DNA from 3 places in the Enterobacter sp. 186315 genome. Region 1 is predicted to be linked to each of the others. Evidence: predicted binding sites of a transcription regulator. Region 1 holds the regulator's gene; each other region holds the start of a gene.
The links. The regulator LexA, encoded in region 1, represses DNA repair genes until DNA is damaged. The targets are predictions, from matches to a motif close to TNCTGTATGTACATACAGNA.
Positions count from the first base shown of each region.

Region 1 (7,977 bases):
ATAATTCATGTTGCAGCAAGGCGTGAGTTATGACGGGAAAAAGAAATTGGGCTTCCTTTTCGGGAAGCCCTTTCTTTTATTTTTCGGCTGTATGTAGGGTACAGCTCGATGAATTCTTTAGCGGCAGCAATAGTGACAGATTCGATAACTAAATCCTATTCTGTTCTAAGCAATGCTGCCGGGAAAGTTACAGGTCTGTGACGAACCCCACAATACCTGAGTAACGGACACGGTTATTGCGCTGATTTTTCAGGCAATTCGCATGATTATCGCTTATCGGCAACCAGACGCAGCGCGTGTTCCAGCACCTCGATATCCGCACCCGCTTTGTGCGCGTTCTCGCTGAGGTAGCGACGCCACTGGCGCGCGCCCGGAATGCCCTGGAAAAGCCCGAGCATATGGCGGGTGATATGTCCAAGATAGGTGCCGTTGCTCAGCTCGCGCTCGATATACGGGTACATGGCGCGTACCACCGCAACCGGATCGGTATCTGCCCCTTCAATGCCAAAGATTTCACGGTCAACCGTCGCCAGGATGCCCGGATTTTGGTACGCCTCGCGACCGACCATCACGCCATCCATATGGCCCAGATGCGTTTTCGCCTCGTCGAGCGACTTAATGCCGCCGTTAATCGACATCGTCAGATGCGGGAAATCGCGCTTGAGCTGATAAACGCGCGGATAGTCCAGCGGCGGAATTTCGCGGTTCTCTTTTGGGCTAAGACCCGAAAGCCAGGCCTTACGCGCGTGGATAATAAACATCTCGCACTCGCCCTTTCCGGCCACCGTATTGATGAAATCACACAGGAATTCGTAGCTGTCCTGGTCGTCGATGCCGATACGGGTTTTCACCGTGACCGGAATAGAAACCACGTCGCGCATCGCTTTGATGCAGTCCGCCACCAGCTGCGCGTTGCCCATCAGGCAGGCGCCGAACATGCCGTTTTGCACGCGATCGGAAGGACAGCCGACGTTGAGGTTAATCTCGTCATAGCCGCGCTCTTCTGCCAGCTTCGCGCACTGCGCAAGAGCTGCCGGATCGCTGCCGCCCAGCTGCAAGGCAACCGGATGCTCCTCTTCGCTGTACGCCAGATAGTCGCCCTTGCCGTGAATAATCGCCCCGGTGGTCACCATTTCGGTGTACAGCAGCGTATGGCGGGAGAGCTGGCGCAGGAAGTAACGGCAGTGTCTGTCCGTCCAGTCGAGCATCGGCGCGATGGAGAAACGGTGTGCGGGGAAAGGAGTCCGGGATTCTGACGACATGGCGAAGTTTTAAGCATCTGGTGGAAAAGGGGCGCTACTATAGCACAAAGAAAAGCCGGAGGCGCAGCGCCTCCGGTTCACTTTAGAAGGTCATACTCAGCTGCGCCCCTGCGCCCCAGGTTTCGTCCTCACCGTAAAGGCCCATCAGGTCCACGTGTACCGTGTTAAACGGCGCAAACCCCAGACCGCCGGTAAAGACGTTGCTGTCGTTACCTTTCATGTCGGCACGGAAGCCGGCGCGCACGGCGAGCCAGCTGAGCGGCGTGATTTCAGCACCCACACCCGCGTATTGCGAGGTGTCTTCGCTCTTAAAGCCTTTGGTTTCGGTCAGATCGCCGTCGGCGGTTAAGGTGACCAGATCGTTGTGCCAGGCGGCACCCGCCGTCACCAGCGGACGGATCTGGTAGGTGTCTTTATAGCTCACCACCTCTCCCGTACGACCGTTGCGGATACGCACATCTTTGGTGTCGATATCGCGCGACATCAGGTTTTGCCCGCTCACGCCCAGCGTCCAGTTTTCACCGAAGTCGGCAGCAATACCGGCATCCACGTTGAAGCCGGTATCGTCGGTGCGGTAGCGGCTGTCGTTCCACTTGTTGCTGTCGTAATCGTAGATAGAGGTGGTGTAGTTATAGACCCAGGTTTTTTGCAGTTTTGGCGTCACGCCCACGGACACAGGAACGCCGCCCAAATCAAACTGACGCGCCACCGCGATACCGTAATCGGAAACAATCGCCGCGCGGCCGGATGCCGTAGAGTTGAGGTTTTTCGTGATCTGATCGGTGCCGTTCACCGCCGCATCCAGCGCAACGCCTGCCGCAACCAGATCGCTTTTCTGGATCCCGCGCAGGTAATCAATATCCTGCTGATCGATAGACGAACTAACGCGCCCGTGGGCATAGCCTTTCGCCATAAAGGCCACGGACAGCACATCGTTAGGAATACTGACGGCAATACCCGCACCCGCCGTGGCGCGTGCCGTTTTGCCTTTGAGGTAGTCCAGCTCGTCGGCAAGATCTTTCGCCGCGCCCTGGAACTGGTTTATTGAGCCTAACGGATTGGTAATAATCTCCGTTGGCGTCAGATCGTCAATCACGTCCTGATAGTGATTGATTTTGTCGTTAATATTGTCGATTTCGTCCTGAAGATTGTCTTTATCCGTAATCTGCGCGCCGACCGACGGCAGAATAACCGTCACGTCGTCTTCAGGTTTGGCCTTTGCCAGCAGCGCCGGGTTGATCAGCGCCCCGCTGCCATAGGTGCCTGCTGCGACACCCGTGCCACCCATTGCGTCGCTACGCGACTCCGTCCAGGTATTGGCTGCTCCCGCCTGATTTGCCACAAAAAAGGAGACAGCGATGCTAACCACCGAAAATTTAAAATGTTTTTTCACAGTATGCTCGTCTTATAGCTGTTATTAATTAACCCTGTCTGTTATCACCCAAACAGGAGCGAACTATTGCTGTGAATAAGTACAAAAAGACCCGCTTTTTCCTTAAGTTAAATTCCCTGCGGGCCTGTTGTTATTTGTGACGGCCCTCAATATTTATAGAAGAGGAAATTATTTTCGCCCAGGTTTTCCATCGTGCGGCCCAAAAAACTGCGGCGGATGGTCTACCCAGCGGTCTTCACGCGTGGCGGCATACTCCGGATTCAGCGGATAGTAGATGCGGTTTTGTTTCTTGTTCGCCTCCCCGACGACCAGCAGCCGCACCTCTTCGCTGGTGTTATTGATAAAGGTGTGGCACACGCCGGTTCCGGCAGGAAACCCCACGCTATCGCCCGGCTCCAGCTTCCACAAATAGCCGTTGATCCAGGCTTCGGGATATCCCTCCAGCACGTAGATAAACTCCTCTTCGTCGCTTTCGGCATGAGGGTAAGAGGTACGCCGTCCCGGCGGTAGGCGCTCGTGATGAATGCCGATGCGCCCCAGCCCGAGCCTGCGGGCCAGCGGCGCGCCGATGGAAAAAAGCTCGTTGCTGTCGGGATAGGTGGAATCATCCGCGCCCTCAACGTCGCGCCAGTGTCGAATACAGTCAGGTCTTTTCATGGTGTGCTCCCCGGATTGCGATGCGTCAGGTATAGCACACCTGGCGATCCTCGGTGTTTTTAGCAGAACATGGTAAAGTGAGGGTCTTCCTTCCTATTTCATCCGAGGTGCTTCATGGAGAAGTCCACAAAAGAGCTGCTGGCGCAGGCTGAAAAGCTGTGTGCGCAACGCAATGTGCGCCTGACCCCGCAGCGCCTTGAGGTATTGCGTCTGATGAGCCTGCAACAGGGGGCGATCAGCGCGTACGATCTGCTGGATCTGCTGCGCGTAAGCGAACCGCAGGCCAAGCCGCCTACCGTTTATCGCGCGCTGGATTTCCTGCTGGAGCAGGGGTTTGTTCATAAGGTTGAGTCAACCAACAGCTACGTGCTGTGCCATCTGTTTGACCAGCCGACCCACACGTCCGCCATGTTTATTTGCGACCGCTGCGGCGTCGTTAAAGAAGAGGGTGCGGAAGGGGTGGAAGATATTATGCATACGCTGGCGGCGAAAATGGGCTTTGCGCTGCGCCATAACGTGATTGAAGCACACGGGCTATGTTCTGCGTGTGTAGAAGTGGAATCCTGCAATCATCACGATGAGTGCCAGCACGATCACTCTATTCTGGTGAAGAAAAAACCGCGCTAGAAAAGACAAAGGCGGCTCAAGGCCGCCTTCAGAGGGACGTAAACTGCTAAGGGTTACCAGCGGTAATCGTTGCGGGTTTCCCAGTCTTTAACTTCAGTTTCAGCCTGGTCCTTCTCGTAACCGTAACGCTCCTGGATTTTACCTACCAGCTGGTCACGTTTACCTTCAATGACGGTCATGTCGTCATCGGTGAGTTTACCCCACTGTTCTTTCGCTTTACCTTTGAATTGCTTCCAGTTGCCGCCGATTTCGTCTTTATTCATAATCGTGTCCTCGTGTTAAGCGTGAATTCATAACGTCCGTGACGTACATTTCTGCTGGACGTGATAATTATTGTAGTTAAGGATTCGGCGGTCAGTTTCATATTCAGAATCTTTAACCATCACGCTCTGTCGTGAGGGGAAGCAAACCAGGTGTTGTTGCGCCAGTGACGGTGCCAGATATACGCCAGCGACAGGCCGCGCAGGGAGAGGAAGACCGCCAGCGCCAGCCACAGGCCGTGGTTGCCCAGATACGGCACCGTCAGCAGCGTAAGGCCAAAGCCTGCCGCCGCCACCGCCATGCTGTTACGCATCTCCGCGCCGCGCGTTGCGCCAATAAACATCCCGTCCAGCAGATAACACCAGACGCCCACCACCGGTAATATCACCTGCCAGAGAATGTAGTGGCTTGCCAGCTCCCGCAGCGCAGGCAGAGAGGTGAGCAGCGCAATAATATGCTCGCCCAGACAGGCGTAGATCAGCGCAAACGCCAGCGCCACCAGCCCCGACTGACGGCAGGCAGCGCGCCAGACCTCGCGCAGCTGACCGCTTTCACGCGCGCCGTAGGCCTGCCCGGAGTGGGCTTCCACGGCATACGCAAAGCCGTCGAGCGCATAGGCGGTGAAGGTCAGCAGCGTCATCAGCACCGCGTTAACCGCGACGATTTCCGGGCCAAGACGTGCGCCAAACACCGTCAGCGCGCCAAAGCAGAGTTGCAGCAGCAGCGAGCGCAGCATGATGTCGCGATTCAGCGCCAGCAGCCGGCGGATATTCCCGCGCCAGGCGGTTTTCAGCATCCCAAGAGAGATGCCGCGCATGTGCAGCACGCGCCAGACCATCCACAAGCCGATTATCAGCGTGCCGTATTCCGCAATGGCCGTTGCCAGCGCCGCGCCCTGAACGTTCATGTGCAGCCCAATCACCAGCCAGAGATCGAGCACAATGTTCAGGACGTTGCCCACCACCAGCAGGATAACCGGGGCGCGCGCATACTGAACGCCGAGCAGCCAGCCGAGCAGCACTAAGTTTGCCAGGGAGGCCGGAGCGCTGAGCCAGCGGATTTCAAGGAAGCGCCGGGCCTGCTCCAGCACCGCTTCGCTGCCCCCCACGATGTGTAAGGCCAGATCGATAAGCGGCGTGCGTAAAAGCACAATGAGCACGCCAGCGCCCAGGGCCAGGATCAGCGGCTGTACCAGCGCCCGCGCCAGACGCAGCGGATCTTTCGCGCCGTACGCCTGGGCCGTCAAGCCCGTGGTGCTCATGCGCAAAAAGAGCAGCAGCATAAAGAGGAAGCTGGTTGCCGTGGCGCCAATGGCGACGCCGCCCAGATAGACGGGGGAATCGAGATGGCCAATTACGGCGGTATCAACCAGCCCCAGCAGCGGGACGGTGATATTGGAGAAAATCATCGGCAACGCAAGACGCCACAGCGCCTTATCAGAAGCGGTCAGCAATGACATGAGAACATACCGGGGCAGAAAAATGAGTCAGGCTGCGGGAGTGCCGCAGCCTGTCAGGAAGAGATTACAGCCATTCGCCGTTGCGGATCACGCCGACGGCCAGCCCTTCAATGGAGAAATTGTGCTCGCGCAAATCCACCACGATAGGGGAAAAATCGTTGTTCTCAGGCAGCAGCTGCACGGTGTTGCCCTGCTTTTTCAGACGCTTAACGGTCACTTCATCATCAATACGTGCGACCACAACCTGACCGTTGCGCACATCCTGAGTTTTGTGAACCGCCAGCAGATCGCCGTCGAGAATACCGATGTCTTTCATGGACATCCCGCTAACGCGCAGCAGGAAATCCGCGCTCGGTTTGAACATGCCAGGATCAACCTGGTAGTGACCTTCAATGTGCTGCTGTGCGAGCAGAGGTTCACCTGCTGCAACGCGGCCTACCAGTGGAATACCGGTTTCTTCTTCCACCAGCAGACGAATACCACGAGACGCGCCGGAAACAATCTCCAGTACGCCTTTACGTGCCAGTGCTTTAAGGTGCTCTTCGGCAGCATTTGGAGAACGGAACCCCAGACGCTGCGCGATTTCCGCACGCGTAGGTGGCATACCCGTCTGGCCGATGTGATCCCGGATGAGATCAAACACCTCTTGCTGCCTGGTCGTTAACGCTTTCATTCCGCCCCCTGGGTGTATATACAGTTATGCTGTGAGTATATACAGTCAAAGGCGAATTTGGAATCAAAAACTGCACAAAAAACCAGGCAGTTAGTGATTCCTGAAGGCTTATCGAAAATGTGACCAGAGAAGCGTGCCCCAGGTGATTAATGCGGTAATAATCGACAACAGAACTGCGGCAGACCCCATATCTTTCGCACGACCGGACAGCTCATGAAAATCGGAGCCAATACGATCGACCACGGCCTCTATAGCGCTATTGATAATTTCCACTATCATCACCAAAAGTACCGAACCGATGAGAAGTACGCGGGTTATTGCGTCAACATCAAGGAAACAGGCGATAATCACCGCGACAATGGCGGCAACGGCTTCCTGGCGAAAAGCAGCTTCATTAATCCACGCGGCGCGGAAACCTTTCCATGAATAGCCGGCAGCTTTGATGATTCGAGTTAACCCAGTGGTATTATTGGCCATTAAAAGAACCTTTTAGTGAAAATAGCGTCAGTAATTAGGGTTGCAGCGCGTTTTGCTGCCGCCTTAAGTATGACGGGTAACAACAGAAATTTTGCGCGCATTCTGTTATCCTTGCGCCGCATTTGCATTATTAACCAGAGGCTTTACATCGTTTATGTCCGGCTGGCCACGAATTTACTACAAATTACTTAATTTACCATTAAGCGTCCTGGTAAAAAGCAAGTCTATCCCGGCGGAACCTGCGCTGGAATTAGGGCTGGATACCTCTCGCCCTATTATGTACGTTTTGCCTTATAACTCGAAGGCAGACCTGCTGACGCTCCGCGCCCAATGTCTGGCGCACGACCTCCCTGACCCGCTTGAGCCGCTCGAAATCGACGGCACTCTGCTGCCGCGCTACGTGTTCATTCACGGCGGGCCGCGCGTGTTTACCTATTACACGCCGAAAGAAGAGTCCATCAAACTGTTCCACGACTACCTCGACCTGCACCGCAGCAATCCACAGCTGGATGTGCAGATGGTGCCGGTATCGGTGATGTTTGGCCGCCGTCCGGGCCGCGAAAAAGGCGAAGAGAATCCGCCGCTGCGTATGCTTAACGGTATTCAGAAGTTTTTTGCGGTCTCCTGGCTGGGACGCGACAGCTTTGTGCGTTTCTCCCCTTCCGTTTCGCTGCGCCGCATGGCGGACGAACACGGTACGGACAAAATCATTGCGCAAAAACTGGCGCGCGTTGCGCGTATGCACTTCGCCCGCCAGCGTCTGGCTGCCGTCGGGCCGCGCCTGCCTGCGCGCCAGGATCTCTTTAACAAGCTGCTGGCCTCGAAAGCCATTGCCCGCGCCGTCGAAGACGAAGCGCGCAGCAAGAAAATTTCTCACGAGAAAGCGCAGCAGAACGCCATCGCGCTGATGGAAGAGATCGCCGCGAATTTCTCTTACGAGATGATCCGCCTCTCCGACCGTATTCTGGGCTTTACGTGGAACCGCCTTTATCAGGGGATCAACGTTCACAACGCCGAGCGCGTTCGCCAGCTGGCGCACGACGGACATGAAATTGTCTATGTGCCGTGTCACCGCAGCCACATGGACTACCTGCTGCTCTCCTACGTGCTGTATCACCAGGGTCTTGTCCCGCCGCATATCGCCGCTGGGATTAACCTGAACTTCTGG
Region 1 covers NZ_JBPTTK010000014.1:35,441-43,417, reverse strand. The annotation lists gene dusA (tRNA dihydrouridine(20/20a) synthase DusA) at 267-1,262, opposite strand; gene ACSVHP_RS15825 (conjugal transfer protein TraF) at 1,345-2,655, opposite strand; gene ACSVHP_RS15820 (cupin domain-containing protein) at 2,824-3,312, opposite strand; gene zur (zinc uptake transcriptional repressor Zur) at 3,427-3,939, shown strand; gene ACSVHP_RS15810 (CsbD family protein) at 3,993-4,202, opposite strand; gene dinF (MATE family efflux transporter DinF) at 4,322-5,659, opposite strand; gene lexA (transcriptional repressor LexA) at 5,724-6,332, opposite strand; gene ACSVHP_RS15795 (diacylglycerol kinase) at 6,441-6,809, opposite strand; gene plsB (glycerol-3-phosphate 1-O-acyltransferase PlsB) at 6,964-7,977, shown strand, end outside.

Region 2 (7,977 bases), on a different contig from region 1:
TGCGCACATGGTCAGCAGCGTTGCAGATTCCATCTCGTAGTTCATCACGCCCATCGCCTGCCACTCTTCCATAGAGCCTTTGAAGCGGCTCACCACGCGACCGGAGAAGGTGTCGTAACGCTCCTGGCCTGGGTAGAAAGTATCAGAAGAGGCGGTTACGCCAACGTGCGTGGTGGCGCCAACGGATTTCGCGGCTTCAACCAGAGCAGTCGTACATTCGAAATCAGCTACCGCCGGGAATTCCATGGGTGCGAAGTGCAGGCTTGCGCCGTCCAGACGGACGGAAGCGGTGGTCACCAGAACGTCACCCACGTTGATGTGCGGCTGAATCGCGCCGGTGGTGCCGATACGCAGGAAGGTGCGAATACCCAGCTGCGCCAGCTCTTCAACGGCGATAGAGGTAGACGGGCCGCCGATACCGGTAGAACACACGATAACCGGTTTGCCGTCCAGCTCTGCGCGCCAGGTAGTGAATTCGCGATGGGATGCCAGCTTGACCGGCTTATCCATCAGCGCGGCGATCTTTTCCACACGCTCCGGATCGCCAGGGACGATCGCGAGCGTAGCCCCTTGTAAATCGTTTTTAGTGAGGCCGAGATGAAAAACATCAGACTTAGACATAGGTGACTCCTCTGTGGGTCGGTTTAGTCAGGAGAAGTAAAACGGTACTTTACAGAAGCAGTGGGTGAAATTTCGTGACGCATCTCACCATGAATGAAAATGATTGCAGTTAATTTCCATAAAAAAGTGACTAACATCACATTAACAATCTTATAGCGCGGTCTGTTGCACAAAAGATAGACCGTATCAGGCAATGTGAGTTGTTAACACAGTGACTATATTTACCTTTGCGCTAACTCAACATTGGTACGGAGAATGCCATGACTGAAAAATCCGGTTTTGCACCTGCTGCTGCCCCTCATGCTTCAACGATTGTCACCACCCCGGAAGAGGCAATCAGCGCAGGTGAGACCTCTATCCCCTCGCAGGGGGATAACATGCCGGCCTGGCACGCCCGCCCGAAATCCGCCGACGGCCCGCTGCCGGTGGTGATTGTGGTTCAGGAGATTTTCGGCGTGCATGAGCACATTCGCGATATTTGCCGCCGCCTGGCGCTGGAGGGGTATCTGGCCATCGCGCCGGAACTCTATTTCCGCCAGGGCGATCCGAACGACTACAGCGATATCCCGACCCTGTTCGCCAATCTGGTGAGTAAAGTCCCGGACGCGCAGGTGCTGGCCGATCTTGACCATGTAGCCAGCTGGGCCGCCCGCAACGGCGGCGATCCGCACCGTCTGATGGTCACCGGCTTCTGCTGGGGCGGTCGCATTAGCTGGCTCTACGCCGCCCACAACCCGCAGCTCAAGGCAGCCGTGGCCTGGTACGGTAAGCTGGTGGGTGAAAAAACGCTGAATTCACCGAAGCATCCGCTGGATATCGCGGTCGATCTTAACGCGCCGGTGCTGGGGCTTTACGGCGCTGAGGACACGAGCATCCCGCTTGATACGGTGGAGTCGATGCGTCAGGCGCTGCGGGCGGCAAACGCCAAAGCGGACATTATTGTGTATCCCGAAGCGGGACACGCGTTTAACGCCGATTACCGTGCGAGCTATCACCCGGAATCTGCGAAAGACGGCTGGCAGAGAATGCTGGCGTGGTTCAGGCAGTACGGTGGGAAAAAAGCCTAAAGCCCGGTGGCGGCTACGCCTTACCGGGCCTGTCTGTAGGCCGGGCAAGCGCAGCCGCCACCCGGCAATTCAGCGCCGCTATGCCTGACGCAGGTTCTGCGCCGCCTTCACCATGTTCGCCAGCGCCGCGCGGGTTTCCGGCCAGCCGCGCGTCTTAAGGCCGCAGTCCGGGTTTACCCACAGGCGCTCCGCCGGAATACGCTGAGCCGCTTTCTTTAATAACGCTTCAATCCATTTCACATCCGGCACGTTCGGGGAGTGAATGTCATACACCCCCGGCCCGATTTCGTTTGGGTAGTGGAACTCTTCAAACGCCTCCAGCAGCTCCATGTCCGAACGCGAGGTTTCAATGGTGATCACGTCGGCGTCCAGCGCGGCGATAGAATCCATGATGTCGTTAAATTCGCAGTAACACATGTGGGTGTGGATCTGGGTGTCGTCCTTCGCTACCGCCGCGTTAAGGCGGAATGCCTCCACGCCCCACTGTAAATACGCATCCCAGTCGCTCCGACGCAGCGGCAGGCCTTCGCGCAGCGCCGGTTCGTCAATCTGGATAATGCCGATGCCTGCGGCTTCGAGATCTGCCACTTCGTCACGCAGCGCCAGCGCAATCTGCTTCGCAATGGTTTCACGGCTGACGTCCTCGCGCGGGAAGGACCAGCAGAGAATGGTCACCGGGCCGGTCAACATGCCTTTCACCGGCTTGTCGGTCAGGGACTGGGCATACTTCGCCCACTCCACGGTGATCGCTTCCGGGCGGCTGATGTCCCCGATTACCACCGGCGGCTTGACGCAGCGGGAGCCGTAGCTCTGCACCCAGCCGTTCTGGGTGAAGACGAAACCGTCCAGATGTTCGCCGAAATATTCCACCATGTCGTTACGCTCGGCTTCGCCGTGGACCAGCACGTCCAGACCCAAACGCTCCTGCTCAACAATCGCCTGCTTGATGTGTTCCGCGATGCCGGTCCGGTAGTTGCCCGCATCGAGGTTGCCCTTTTTGAAGTCCAGACGAAGGCCGCGAATTTCCGTGGTCTGCGGGAACGAGCCGATGGTGGTGGTTGGCCACGCGGGCAGGTTGAAGCGGGTGCGCTGCGCTTCCGCGCGGACTTCATAAGGGTTCTGACGCTGGCTGTCCTGAGCGGTGATGGCCGCCAGGCGTTTTTCCACCGCCGGATTATGCACGCGGGCCGAGTGACGACGCGCCTGAATCGGTGCGCTCCAGTCGGCAATGGCCGCCGTGTCGCCGCTGTTCAGGGCATCGCGCAGCAGCGCAAGCTCTTCACATTTTTGCAGCGCGAAGGCAAACCAGCTCTTCACCTCGGCATCCAGACGGGTTTCGACGCTCAGGTCGATAGGGCTGTGCAGCAGGGAGCACGAGGAGGCCACCCACAGCTCACGTTTGCCGACGATATCCTTTATTTGTGCATATTTCTCAGTGAGATCGGCGCGCCAGACGTTACGCCCGTTAACCAGCCCCGCAGAGAGCAGCCAGTCGATCGGCAGGCGCTTGTGCAGCTGGGCTACGTCATCGCTGCCGTGCACCAAATCCACATGCAGCCCCTGGACCGGCAGCGCGATGATAGTGTCGAGGTTAGGCGCTACGCCTTCAAAGTAGGTGGTCAGCAGCAGCTTCACCTGGCCTGAAAGCGCGTCGTAGGCCGGTTTGAAGGCGTCGAGCCATTCCTGCGGCAGCTCCAGCACCAGCGCCGGTTCATCGATTTGTACCCACTGAATACCGCGTTTCGCGAGCTCCACCAGCACCTGTTTGTAGACCGGCAGGATGTCGTTCAGCAGGCTCAGGCGGTCGAACTGCTCGCCCTTCACTTTGCCGAGCCACAGATAGGTAACGGGGCCGAGCAGAACAGGTTTAACGTTATGGCCCAGCGCCAGCGCTTCGTCCACTTCCTCAAGCAGCTGCGTCCAGGTCAGTTTGAACTGCTGGCCTTTCACAAACTCTGGCACCATGTAGTGGTAGTTGGTGTTAAACCACTTGGTCATTTCCGCCGCTGCCGCCGGTTCCCCGGTCGGTGCGCGGCCGCGCCCCAGGCGGAACAGGGTGTCGATATCCACCGATCCATCTTTGTTCTGATGACGAGCCGGCACGTTGCCAAGCAGCAGGCTGGTGGTCAGAACATGGTCGTACCAGGCGAAATCGCCCACCGGCAGCAGGTCAATGCCCGCCTGCTTTTGCTGATCCCAGTGGCGCGCACGCAGCTCGCGGCCCACCGCCAGCAGTTCGTCACGGGTGGTATTGCCCGCCCAGTAGCTCTCTTGTGCTTTTTTCAGTTCGCGACGAAGGCCGACGCGTGGGAAACCGAGGGTGTGGCTGCGAATCGTCATGGTGTGTCCCCTGTGAATTTTTAGGATTTAGCCGTCCAGATGTTTACACTTCCATAATGTGTAGGTACTGTATATTCCTCAAGCGCAAAATGCTCATGGCGAAGTGAAGGACTTTCATGATCGAGATTAAACACCTGAAAACGCTCCAGGCGTTGCGGAACTGCGGCTCTCTCGCGGCGGCGGCGGCCACGCTGCACCAGACCCAGTCTGCCCTTTCTCACCAGTTCAGCGATCTGGAACAACGCCTTGGCTTTCGTCTGTTCGTGCGTAAGAGTCAGCCGCTGCGCTTTACGCCGCAGGGCGAAATTTTGTTGCAGCTGGCGAATCAGGTGCTGCCGCAGATTGCGAGCGCGTTGCAGTCGTGCAATGAGCCGCAGCAGACCAAACTGCGCATCGCCATTGAGTGCCATAGCTGTATTCAGTGGTTGACCCCGGCGCTTGAGAACTTCCGCCAGAAGTGGCCGCAGGTGGAGATGGACTTTACCTCCGGCGTGACCTTTGACCCGCAGCCCTCGCTGCAACAGGGCGAGCTGGATCTGGTGTTGACGTCCGACATTCTGCCGCGCAGCGGCTTGCACTATTCACCGATGTTTGATTTTGAGGTGCGCCTGGTGCTGGCACCGGATCACCCGCTGGCGGCGAAAACGCGCGTCACGCCGGAAGATCTGGCGTCCGAAACCCTGCTGATTTACCCGGTCCAACGCAGTCGGCTGGATATCTGGCGTCACTTCCTGCAACCCGCAGGCATTAGTCCACAGCTGAAAAGCGTGGATAACACCCTGCTGCTGATCCAGATGGTTGCCGCCCGGATGGGCATCGCGGCGCTGCCGCACTGGGTGGTGGAGAGTTTTGAACGCCAGGGTCTGGTGGTGACCAAAACCCTGGGTGAAGGACTGTGGAGCCGACTGTACGCCGCCGTGCGCGACGGCGAGCAGCGTCAGCCGGTAACTGAAGCGTTTATTCGCTCAGCGCGGAATCACGCCTGCGACCATCTTCCGTTTGTGCGGAGCGCGGAGCGACCCAACGGCGATGTACCCACAGCGAAGCCAGGATCACCGTTCCCCCAATAATGAAGCTCGGCCAGTGCGGCTGCTCCTGCCAGATGGCGAGGTTGACCAGCAGCCCGGCGGGCACGTGCACGTTGTTCATGATCCCCAGCGTACCGGCGTCTACCTGCGTAGCGCCGTAGTTCCACATGAAGTACCCCAGCCCTGACGCCACCACGCCCAGCCAGACCAGAACGCCCCACTGCACCGACGTGGTCGGCAGCTTTTGCGGATTACCGAGCATAAACCACGCCGCCACCGCAACGATCGCCGCCCCCATATAGAACCAGGCAAAGGCGTTGTGCTGCGGCATCGGGCGGGTCTCCATCAGGCGCTTGTAGCCCACCATGCCAATGGCAAAACTGATGTTTGCCAGCTGCACGAACATCAGGCCCGTCCAGAAGTGATCGCTCACTTTGTCGTAGCGAATAATCGCCGCGCCAAGCACGGCCAGCGCGGCGCTCAACAGATATCCCCAGCGCAAGCGACGCCTGCTGAGCAGATCGTAAATCAGGGTGATGTAGAGCGGCGTGAGCACCGTAAAGAGCAGGAATTCCGATACGGACAGGTAAACGTAGGCCCGGAAGCTGAACAGATACATGATGCCAAGCTGCATGGCGCCCACCAGCATGTAAAGCAGGAGGGTTTTAAGCGTCTGCCCGCGCGTGCGCAGGAACGGCAGGAACACCAGCGCCGCCAGCCCCACGCGCATCAGCACCGAGAAATAGCTGTCGACCGAACCGGCAAGGTATTCGCCAATCAGGCTAAAGGAGAAGGCCCACAGGATGGTGGTGATAATGAGTAGCGCCACAATGCTTGTCTCTCAGAAAGAAGGACAGGCATTGTAGCGAACTCTTTGGTTGACAACTGGACGTTAAACAACCAAATGAAGATTATTCAAGGAACAGTTTACGCAGGTATTTCGGCACGGCGTTATCGGCGTTGGTGCCGATCACTTCCAGCTCCGGGTGCAGATCTTTCAGGCGCTGGTGCGCGTTTTCCATGATGCAACCTTTGCCCGCCATGGAGAGCATCTCGGCGTCGTTCATGCCGTCGCCAAACGCGATGCAGTCTTTCAGCTCAAAGCCCAGGCGCTGGGCCACGGCTTCCAGCGCGTGTCCTTTGGAAACGCCGCCCGCCATCACTTCCAGACAGGTCAGCGTGGAGAAGCTGACGTTGACGCGATCGCCCCAGCGGGCGTTGATCGCCTGCTCCAGCGGCAGCAGCGCTTCATGGCTTTCGCAGGTGAAGAACACTTTGCTGATGCCTTCAGGATCCAGCAGGCCCGGCTCGTACAGGGAGTAGTTAAAGACCGCCTCTTTGAAGAAACGCATCTCGTCCGGGCGATGACGGTTCATAAACCACTCATCGTCGCGGTAAACGTTGGTGATGATGTCCGGACTGTTATGCACCACCCCGAAGAGATCGCTGGCGATATCGCGATCCAGGTTATGGGTAAAGATCAGGTTGCCGTCGGTGTCGTGTACGCGCGCACCGTTGGAGGTGATCATATAGGCTTTGATGTCCAGGTTATCGCGGATCTGCCCCACGTCCACGTGGTGGCGGCCGGTGGCAAACACGAAGTTCACGCCACGGGCGGTCAGGAGTTTCAGGGTTTCTTTCGCGTAAGGCGATAGGGTGTGATCGGGAGAAAGCAGCGTGCCATCTAAGTCAGACGCAACAACCTGGTACATAGGGAAATTTAACCTCAATAAAAAAATCAGTTATGCCGGTCGAAAAACTCGACGATGGCGTTGAGCGCGACTGAGCGCATGGCGTCCTTTTCAAAAAGGATCTCATGGTACGCGCCTTTTATGACCAGCGGTTTACCCCCTTCGCAGGGGTGACCCGCGGCGGCGCGCAGTTCACAAAAGCGGTCGTGCATACGGTTATCCACCACATGCTCCTCTTCCGCCTGAATCAAGAGCATTGGCGTGTCGTCATCGGCAGCGCCGGCAAGAACCTGCTCTCCGGCAAGAATGCCCTCCCGCACCCAGTGCCAGGTGGGGCCACCCACGCGCAGGCGGGGTTCATCGGCATAAAAACGCAGGTTACGACGATAACGCTGTCCGCTGTGGGTCAACACGTTGATGGCGAAAGGCAATGCCCGCCAGCGCCCGGTTCCGATGGCATAGTTTTCACGAATGCGCTGATGGCCCTCAGCCCAGTCGAGTAAATGGCGTACCATCCAGTCGGGTAAACGTATCACGATGCCGTACATCGGCGCGGTAAGCGCAATGGCATCACACTGGTGCTCATAGCGCTGCAAAAAGAGCGTTGAAATGGCGCCGCCCATCGAATGCGCGAGGATATAACGCTTGCGCCACGGGCCGGGCTGAACTTCCTGCTGCCAGAATGCGGCCAAATCCTCAACGTAATCGCTGAACTGCTCAACGTGCCCGCGATGCGTATCCGCCAGCATTCGCCCGGAAAGCCCCTGGCCGCGATGGTCGATAATCAACACATCAAAGCCAAGATGAAACAGATCGTAGGCCAGCTCCGCATATTTCACGTAGCTTTCAATACGGCCTGGGCACACGACGATGACGCGATCGTTTTTCTCATCGCGAAAACGGACAAAGCGCACCGGAATATCACCGACGCCAATAAACTCATCTTCCTCACGCTGACGCCAGAAATCGGTCAGCGGGCCCATAGAGAAAGCGGCAAAAGCGTTTTCTCGTGTTTCCCAATCCTTTTTCTGTTGAAACATCGGGTTTCCACCCCCGTAAGCCAAGGAATATCGTTTTTTCGCTACTGGTCACAAAATGCCGTAACAATAGCGTATTGTGGCATAAAAACAGACGATCAGGGAGTTTCAAATGACCTTCGAATGGTGGTTCGCGTACCTGCTGACATCCATTATCCTCAGCCTTTCACCTGGCTCTGGCGCCATCAATACC
Region 2 covers NZ_JBPTTK010000018.1:17,996-25,972, forward strand. The annotation lists gene udp (uridine phosphorylase) at 1-621, opposite strand, end outside; gene ACSVHP_RS17645 (dienelactone hydrolase family protein) at 882-1,688, shown strand; gene metE (5-methyltetrahydropteroyltriglutamate--homocysteine S-methyltransferase) at 1,767-4,028, opposite strand; gene metR (HTH-type transcriptional regulator MetR) at 4,145-5,098, shown strand; gene ACSVHP_RS17660 (carboxylate/amino acid/amine transporter) at 4,986-5,885, opposite strand; gene yigL (sugar/pyridoxal phosphate phosphatase YigL) at 5,968-6,768, opposite strand; gene pldB (lysophospholipase L2) at 6,795-7,787, opposite strand; gene rhtB (homoserine/homoserine lactone efflux protein) at 7,897-7,977, shown strand, end outside.
Region 2: the regulator LexA is predicted to act here: its motif matches at 4,094-4,113, upstream of metR (HTH-type transcriptional regulator MetR).

Region 3 (7,977 bases), on a different contig from region 1:
GGAACTTGTCCTGGCCGGTGATGGCGTGGAACTGACGGGCGTCGAGGCTATCGACGCTGACGTTAATCGCCGTCAGCCCCGCGTCGCGCCAGTTCGCCACGTCGCGCGCCATGCGGTATCCATTAGTGGTGACCGCTATCTGACGGATACGGTCGTTTTCACGCACGGCGGCAATGATGTCGGGGAAGTCGCGACGCAGAGAGGGTTCGCCCCCGGTCAGACGGACTTTTTCGGTGCCGAGTTCTGAGAACGCACGCGTGACGCGGCGCACTTCATCCACGGAGAGGAAGCCGTTATTGGTAGTGCTGCCGGGTTTATAGCCATCGGGCAGACAGTAGGTGCAACGGAAATTGCACACATCGGTAATCGACAGACGCAGGTAGAAAAACTTACGCGCGAATGCATCAGTGAGTTGTGAAGCCATGTACACCTTTCCAGATACGGGAGGCACAGTCATTTCTTTCTGTACCCTGGTGGCAAATCCGCCACGGCCAGAGCGCCATATCTTTCGACACAGGCACAAAGGCTAGAGTGTATGTTTTCAAAATTGAAAACGTGGTTATGGCGATAGTAGCGCGGAAATCCCCACTTCGCCATTCTCGGTTTCGCTATATAATTAACTACATAACGACCTGTTCGTGCATTTTCGCTACAGAATACGCAAAAATGGGTCTTTCGCATTGATATACGTCATTTTGGACCGGGTGAGGCATCGTCTTTTAGGGGTAGTTAGGGTACTGTGACGCAGATAAATCGTGATAAGGAATAGGTATGCGCAATCGCACTTTTGCGGATCTCGACCGGGTTGTAGCCATTGGCGGCGGTCACGGCCTGGGACGGGTGATGTCTTCGCTCTCTTCGCTCGGTTCCAGGCTAACCGGGATCGTCACCACCACCGATAACGGCGGCTCTACCGGGCGTATTCGTCGTTCGGAAGGGGGCATCGCGTGGGGTGATATGCGCAACTGTCTGAACCAGTTAATTACGGAACCAAGCGTCGCTTCGGCGATGTTTGAGTATCGTTTTGGCGGTAACGGCGAACTTTCCGGGCATAACCTCGGAAATCTGATGCTAAAGGCGCTCGATCACCTGAGCGTGCGGCCGTTAGAGGCGATCAATTTAATACGAAACCTGCTGAAAGTGGACGCGTTCCTGATCCCGATGTCAGAACATCCGGTTGACCTGATGGCCATTGATACGGAAGGGCATGAAGTTTACGGCGAGGTAAATATCGACCAGCTGACGCTCCCGCCGAAAGAGCTGATGATTTACCCGAGCGTGCCGGCCACGCGGGAAGCGATCGACGCCATCAGCGAAGCGGATGTGATTTTGATTGGCCCCGGCAGTTTTTATACCAGCCTGATGCCCGGCCTGCTGGTAAAAGAGCTGGCGCAGGCGCTGCGCCGAACCCCTGCTCCGATGGTCTATATCGGCAATCTGGGGCGCGAACTCAGCCCGGCGGCGGCGAACCTGTCGCTGGCGGATAAGCTCAATATGATGGAGCAGTACGTCGGCAAAAAAATTATTGACGGCGTGGTTGTAGGGCCGAACGTGGATGTGTCCGGTATTGGCGATCGGATGGTGGTACAGGAGCCGCTGGAGGCCAGCGACATCAAATACCGCCATGACCGCCACCTGCTGCGCGAGGCGCTGGAGAAGGCGATTCAGGCGCTGGGATAAGGTCGTTTTGTGCGGCCTGATGCCCTCACCCCAACCCTCTCCCATAGGGAGAGGGAGAAAAAACCTACGACGCCGCAATAAACAGATCCCGTAACTGATGCAGCTGGTCGCGGATCTGCGCCGCCTCTTCGAATTCGAGGTTTTGCGCGTGCTGCATCATCTGCCCTTCCAGCTCGTGGATCTTCTGCTGCAACGCTTTCGGGGTCAGCGCGACGGTATCTTCTTCCACCACGGCACGCGCTTTGCCGCGCCCTTTCGACTTGGTCTTCGCAATGTTCTGGCCCAGCGCCAGAATATCCACCACCTTCTTGTTCAGACCCTGCGGCGTGATGCCGTGCTCTTCATTGTAGGCCTGCTGCTTCTCGCGGCGACGCTCGGTTTCGCCAATCGCTTTCGCCATTGACGGGGTGATTTTGTCCCCGTAGAGGATCGCCTTCCCGTTGACGTTACGCGCGGCGCGACCGATGGTCTGGATAAGCGATCGCTCGGAGCGCAGGAAGCCCTCTTTATCGGCGTCCAGAATCGCCACCAGCGACACCTCAGGCATGTCCAGACCTTCTCGCAGGAGGTTGATACCCACCAGCACGTCAAACTCGCCCAGGCGCAAATCGCGGATGATCTCCATGCGCTCGACGGTGTCGATATCGGAGTGCAGGTAACGCACCTTCTCGCCGTGCTCTTCCAGGTATTCGGTCAAATCTTCGGCCATGCGCTTGGTCAGCGTCGTCACTAGCACGCGCTCGTTGATGGCGGAGCGGGCGCGGATCTCCGACAGCAGATCGTCGACCTGCGTCGCCACCGGACGCACTTCGATAATCGGGTCGAGCAAGCCCGTCGGACGCACCACCTGATCCACCACTTCGTCACCGGATTTTTCCAGCTCGTAGTTGCCCGGCGTGGCCGATACGTAGATGGTCTGCGGGGCCAGCGCTTCAAACTCTTCAAACTTCAGCGGACGGTTATCGAGCGCCGACGGCAGGCGGAAGCCATACTCCACCAGCGTCTCTTTACGGGCGCGGTCGCCGCGGTACATCCCGCCGATCTGCGGAATGGTGACGTGGGATTCGTCCACCACCAGCAGGCCGTCTGCCGGAAGGTAGTCAAACAGCGTTGGGGGCGCCTCGCCCGGCCCGCGGCCGGACAGGTAGCGGGAGTAGTTTTCCACGCCCGAGCAGTAGCCCAGCTCGTTCATCATCTCCAGGTCAAACTGGGTACGCTGGCTGATGCGCTGCTCTTCAAGCAGCTTGTTATTCGCCAGCAGCACCTTACGCCGGTCGGCCAGCTCGACTTTGATCTCTTCCATCGCCTGCACGATGCGCTCGCGCGGCGTTACGTAGTGGGTTTTCGGATAGACGGTGAAGCGCTGAATGGTCGATTCAACGTGGCCGGTGAGCGGGTCAAACAGCGACAGGCGCTCAACCTCTTCGTCAAACAGCTCCACGCGCAGCGCCATATCGTCTGATTCCGCCGGGAAGATGTCGATCACTTCGCCGCGCACGCGGAAGGTCCCGCGCTGGAACGCCTGATCGTTACGGGTGTATTGCAGCTCGGCAAGACGGCGCAGAATGGCGCGCTGATCGATGATCATCCCCTGCGTCAGGTGCAGCATCATCTTCAGATAGAGATCCGGATCGCCCAGACCGTAAATAGCCGACACCGACGCCACCACAACCACGTCGCGCCGCTCCAGCAGCGCTTTGGTGGCCGACAGTCGCATCTGCTCAATGTGTTCGTTCACCGACGCATCTTTTTCGATAAAGGTGTCGGAGCTCGGGACGTAGGCTTCCGGCTGGTAGTAATCGTAGTAGGAGACGAAATACTCCACCGCGTTGTCCGGGAAGAACTCTTTCATCTCGCCGTACAGCTGCGCGGCGAGGGTTTTGTTGGGTGCCAGCACCATCGTAGGGCGTTGCAGATCCGCAATGACGTTTGCCACGGTAAAGGTTTTACCGGAGCCGGTCACACCCAGCAGGGTCTGATGTGCAAGACCGTCTTCCAGCCCCTCTTTCAGACGACGAATCGCCTCAGGCTGGTCGCCCGACGGACGGAAAGCAGAATTTAGTTTAAACGGTTTACTCATGGGCGATGACCTGATGACGTTATTAGCGGCAGGTCTGTAATTTTACTCGCAGTTGCCAGGATTGCCAGTAATTAATACTGGATGAAAAACCAGTAGCATGTCAGGCTTTATGGAGTAGCGTTCGAATGATTAGCGGGATCGGGGATAAAATTTGAACTGTGACAAGATAAAACGCTGCCCTGACCCGGTTATCCCCAGAACTTTTTCTTTTTTAACATTTGTCAAGGGATGTAAAGTCAGATTCCCGGGAACAGGTGACACTTTCATTACGCTAATTGCTTTTATTTAACCAGTTAATTTTTAACAGATATTTCCTAAAGCCGCGTTTCGCACCAATTCAGGCGTAACCCGCGTATTCTCTCGCTTTTCGCGTGTTTTCTAACTCTCATACACATGGTTATCCACAGGAATAGTGGATAACTGCTTCCAGCCCGTATGGACCGCCACTCGGGCGATTCCCGGTTTTTCCCAGCGGCGGGTTAACAAAAAATTTTTATAGCTCTTTTTTGATGGTAATCAGTTGAACCACAGATAACATTTGGTGAGATCTTAATCACATTTCGCCTATTTTTACCGTTGCACCACCACCCGACACCGTCAGCACTGCCGCTGTGCAACTCTCTCCGACCGCTCACCTGAACCCGAGGCGCATTCCTAAAAAAGGGGCTTTTTTAATCAACTTCGTGTTTCTGGCAGGTCTTTTGCAGTATCTGAAACGAGCCTTGCCCACAACGATTTTTAAGGAGAGAAAGATGTTGAGTCTGCGTGCAGTGAACCAGTTCTACGGAAGCCAACATACGTTATGGAACGTGGATTTAGATTTTCCGCAAGGCCAGTGTACCGGGGTGATTGGCCTGCCGGGGATGGGGAAAACCACCCTGATGAACTGCATCGTCGGCAATGTGCCCGTCGACAGCGGCACCATCATCTGGCACGAGGCGGGCGCACCGCCCTGCGACCTGCTGCACCAGCCGCCGGAACTGCCCCGTATCCCCGGCATTGGTTACGTGCCGCAGGACAGGCGGATATTCTCGCAGCTGACAATCGAAGAGAATCTGCATATCGCCCTGCGGGCAACGGGGCAGCGCGACGCCGGTGCCACAGGCGACATCTTTGACCTTTTCCCGCAGCTTTATCCCCTGCGCCAGCAGCGTGCTAATGGGCTGACGCCTGATGTGCAGTACCAGCTGGCGCTCGCCAATGCGCTGGTGAATCGCCCACGCGTGTTGATTCTGGATGAGCCGATGCACGGCGCGGAACCGAGTTTCGCCCAGAAGTTAGGGCAGCTGCTGGTGCGGCTGAGTCAGGAGCTGGGGATGACGGTGTTACTGGCAGAGCAGCAGCTGTCGTTTATTCGCCGGGTGGCTGACCGCTTCTGTCTGCTTTATCGCGGGCGTAACGTGGCGCAGGGCCACGTTAACGAGCTTAACGATGAGCTTATAGCCCACTGGATGACGCGTGAGGCAAGGCGCTGAGATCGAGATACCGCCCGGTGTCGGCGTTTTCTGCCCCGCCCGCAAGCCACGGAATTTCACCGAGGAACGGCGCGGGGAGCAGGCGTTTAAGCGTTGCCAGATACTCCTGATGACGCCTGCCGGGCGGCGTAACGTCGTTCGCCACCCAGCCCGCCAGCCGCAGTCCGGCCTGCCGAATTGCCTGCGCGGTGAGCATCGCGTGGTTGATGCAGCCGAGCTTAACGCCCACCACCAGAATGACCGGAAGCTGCTCCGCCTGCACCCAGTCGGCGAAGGTGTGGCTTTCTGAAAGCGGCGTAAACCAGCCGCCCGCCCCCTCCACCAGCACCCATTCGGCCTGCTGCTCCAGCGCGCGCAGGCCGCCGGACAGCACGGCAAAATCGATATCGCGCCCTTCGTCCGCGCTGACGATATGCGGCGAGGTCGGCTCGGCGAAGGTATAGGGGTTAACCTCGTCGTAGCTCAGCGCCAGGCTACTGTGACGCTGTAGCGCCAGGGCGTCGGTATTGCGCAGCCCGTCGGGCGTCATCTCGCTGCCGGAGGCAACGGGCTTGTAGCCTGCGGTGCGGTATCCCTTCAGATTCGCCGCCTGAAGCAGCGCGGCGCTGGCGACGGTTTTACCTACTTCGGTATCCGTGCCGGTCACAAAATAACGTTCAGTCACGTTCGATAATCCCATGAAAAAGTTGATAAGAGAGCGTGAACGCCCCCTCCTGCTGCGGCCAGGCCATCTCCAGACGCTGCAACTCGCCGCGCGTCAGCGGCTTGTTGTCGCGCCCGGAATGCAGATGCGTGGCGCCGATGCCCTTAAGCGATCGCATGGCGCTGAGCGCGTCGTTAAAGGCAAGGGTGATGGTCTGCACCCTGTAGCGATAACGCCAGCCGCGCAGCGCCTGAAGCACCGCCTCCTGCGAGAGAAAACGGTTGGCGTGCGCCCGGGCGTCTACCGCCTGCCACGCCTGATTTAGCTCCGGCAGGGAGCTTTCCAGCAGCGTGGTAAAAGCAACCTTCCCGCCGGGGCGCGTGACGCGGTACAGCTCGCCTAACGCCTGCGGCAGGCTGCTGCACCACTGCACCGCAAGATGGCTCCAGACCAGATCAAACTGCGCGTCCGCCAGCGGTATGGCCTCGATATCCGCCACCAGATAGCGATCCGCCGCCTGCTGCTGGCGCGCCTCGTCCAGCATCTGCGGCGAGAGATCGAGCGCCGTCACGCAGCTTCCGGCCTCGCGCCAGTCGCGGCTGTTGCCGCCCGGCCCGCATCCCGCGTCCAGCACCTGCTGAAAATGGCCTTCGCCGAGGGTCGCCCGCAGGCCGCTGGCGCTCTGACGTTGCAGCGCATCGTGCTGTGAATACCGCTGCGCGGCGCGGCCGAAAGCGGCGGCGACGGCGCGTTTATTGACTGGCGACATGCAGCGCCTCCAGCAGCGTATCAATATCGTCTGTTTCGTGAGCCGCCGTGAGCGTCAGGCGCAGACGCGCCGTGCCCGGCGGCACCGTGGGTGGACGGATCGCCGTAACCCACATGCCCCGCTCGCGTAACGCCTGCGCCAGACGCAGCGCCCGGGCGTTATCACCGACGATAACCGGCTGGATCGCGCTCTGCGAATCGGTGGTCTGAAACGGCAGCGCGCTCAGCCCCTGACGGAAACGCCCGATGCGCTCGGCTAACCGAGCGCGGCGCTGCGCCCCGTCGTCACTGCGAATGACCGCCAGCGAGGCGGACAACGCCACGGCCTGCGCCGGAGGCATACTGGTGCTGTAAATCAGGTGTCGCGCGAATTGCAGCAGGTAATCGGCGACCGATTTGCTGCACAGCACCGCCGCCCCGCTGACGCCAAATCCTTTGCCGAAGGTGACGACCAGCAGTTCGGGCTTTACGCCCTGCTGCCAGGCGCTGCCGCGCCCCTCGTCACCGACCACGCCGATACCATGGGCATCGTCCACCAGCAGCCACGCGTTTTTCTGCGCAGCCGTGGCCTGGAGTTGCGCGAGCGGCGCGCTGTCGCCGTCCATGCTGAACACCCCCTCCGTCACCGCCAGCTGCTGCCCTGCGCAGGGTTTATCAAGCAGTAAGGCAAGCTGGCGGGCGTCGTTATGGGCAAAGCGCCGCAGCTGCGCCGGGCTGAGGTTTGCCGCCTCCAGCAGGGAGGCGTGGCTTAAACGGTCGGCCACAATCCGATCATCCTTGCCCATCAGCGCCGTAATGACCGCCTGATTGGCGGCAAAGCCGGAGATAAACAGCAGCGCGCGCGGATAGCCCAGCCAGTCGGCAAGCTCCTCCTCCAGCGCCTGATGCGCCGTGGTGTAGCCGCTGACGTGGCCCGACCCGCCGCTGCCCGCGCCGTAGCGTTCAGCGCCCTGCTGCCAGGCACGCACAATCTGCGGGTGCTGGCTCAGGCCGAGATAATCGTTGCTGGAAAAGTTGCAGAACCGCCGACCGTCGCGGGTGAGAAAACGGCCTGCACCGTTCTCCACCACGGTGCGCACGCGAAAAGCGTCCGCCGCCCGGCGTTCCTCCAGCGCGGTATGGATGCGCTGCTGCCAGGTCATACGGCTGCCGCGTTGTAGAACTGGTCGGTGTCGGCGTTGAAAATCTGCTGTTCAAGCTGCTGCTGTTGCTCGTTATCGCCCGTCAGCACCTCGGTCTGGTGCGGGTTTAGCCCCAGCTTGCGAAACAGCTGAACGTCTTTGTCCTCTTCCGGGTTCGGGGTGGTCAGCAGCTTGCAGCCGTAGAAGATG
Region 3 covers NZ_JBPTTK010000023.1:28,245-36,221, reverse strand. The annotation lists gene moaA (GTP 3',8-cyclase MoaA) at 1-424, opposite strand, end outside; molybdenum cofactor riboswitch at 412-546, opposite strand; gene yvcK (uridine diphosphate-N-acetylglucosamine-binding protein YvcK) at 772-1,680, shown strand; gene uvrB (excinuclease ABC subunit UvrB) at 1,745-3,760, opposite strand; gene ACSVHP_RS19610 (ABC transporter ATP-binding protein) at 4,513-5,235, shown strand; gene bioD (dethiobiotin synthase) at 5,198-5,899, opposite strand; gene bioC (malonyl-ACP O-methyltransferase BioC) at 5,892-6,647, opposite strand; gene bioF (8-amino-7-oxononanoate synthase) at 6,631-7,788, opposite strand; gene bioB (biotin synthase BioB) at 7,785-7,977, opposite strand, start outside.
Region 3: the regulator LexA is predicted to act here: its motif matches at 3,836-3,855, upstream of uvrB (excinuclease ABC subunit UvrB).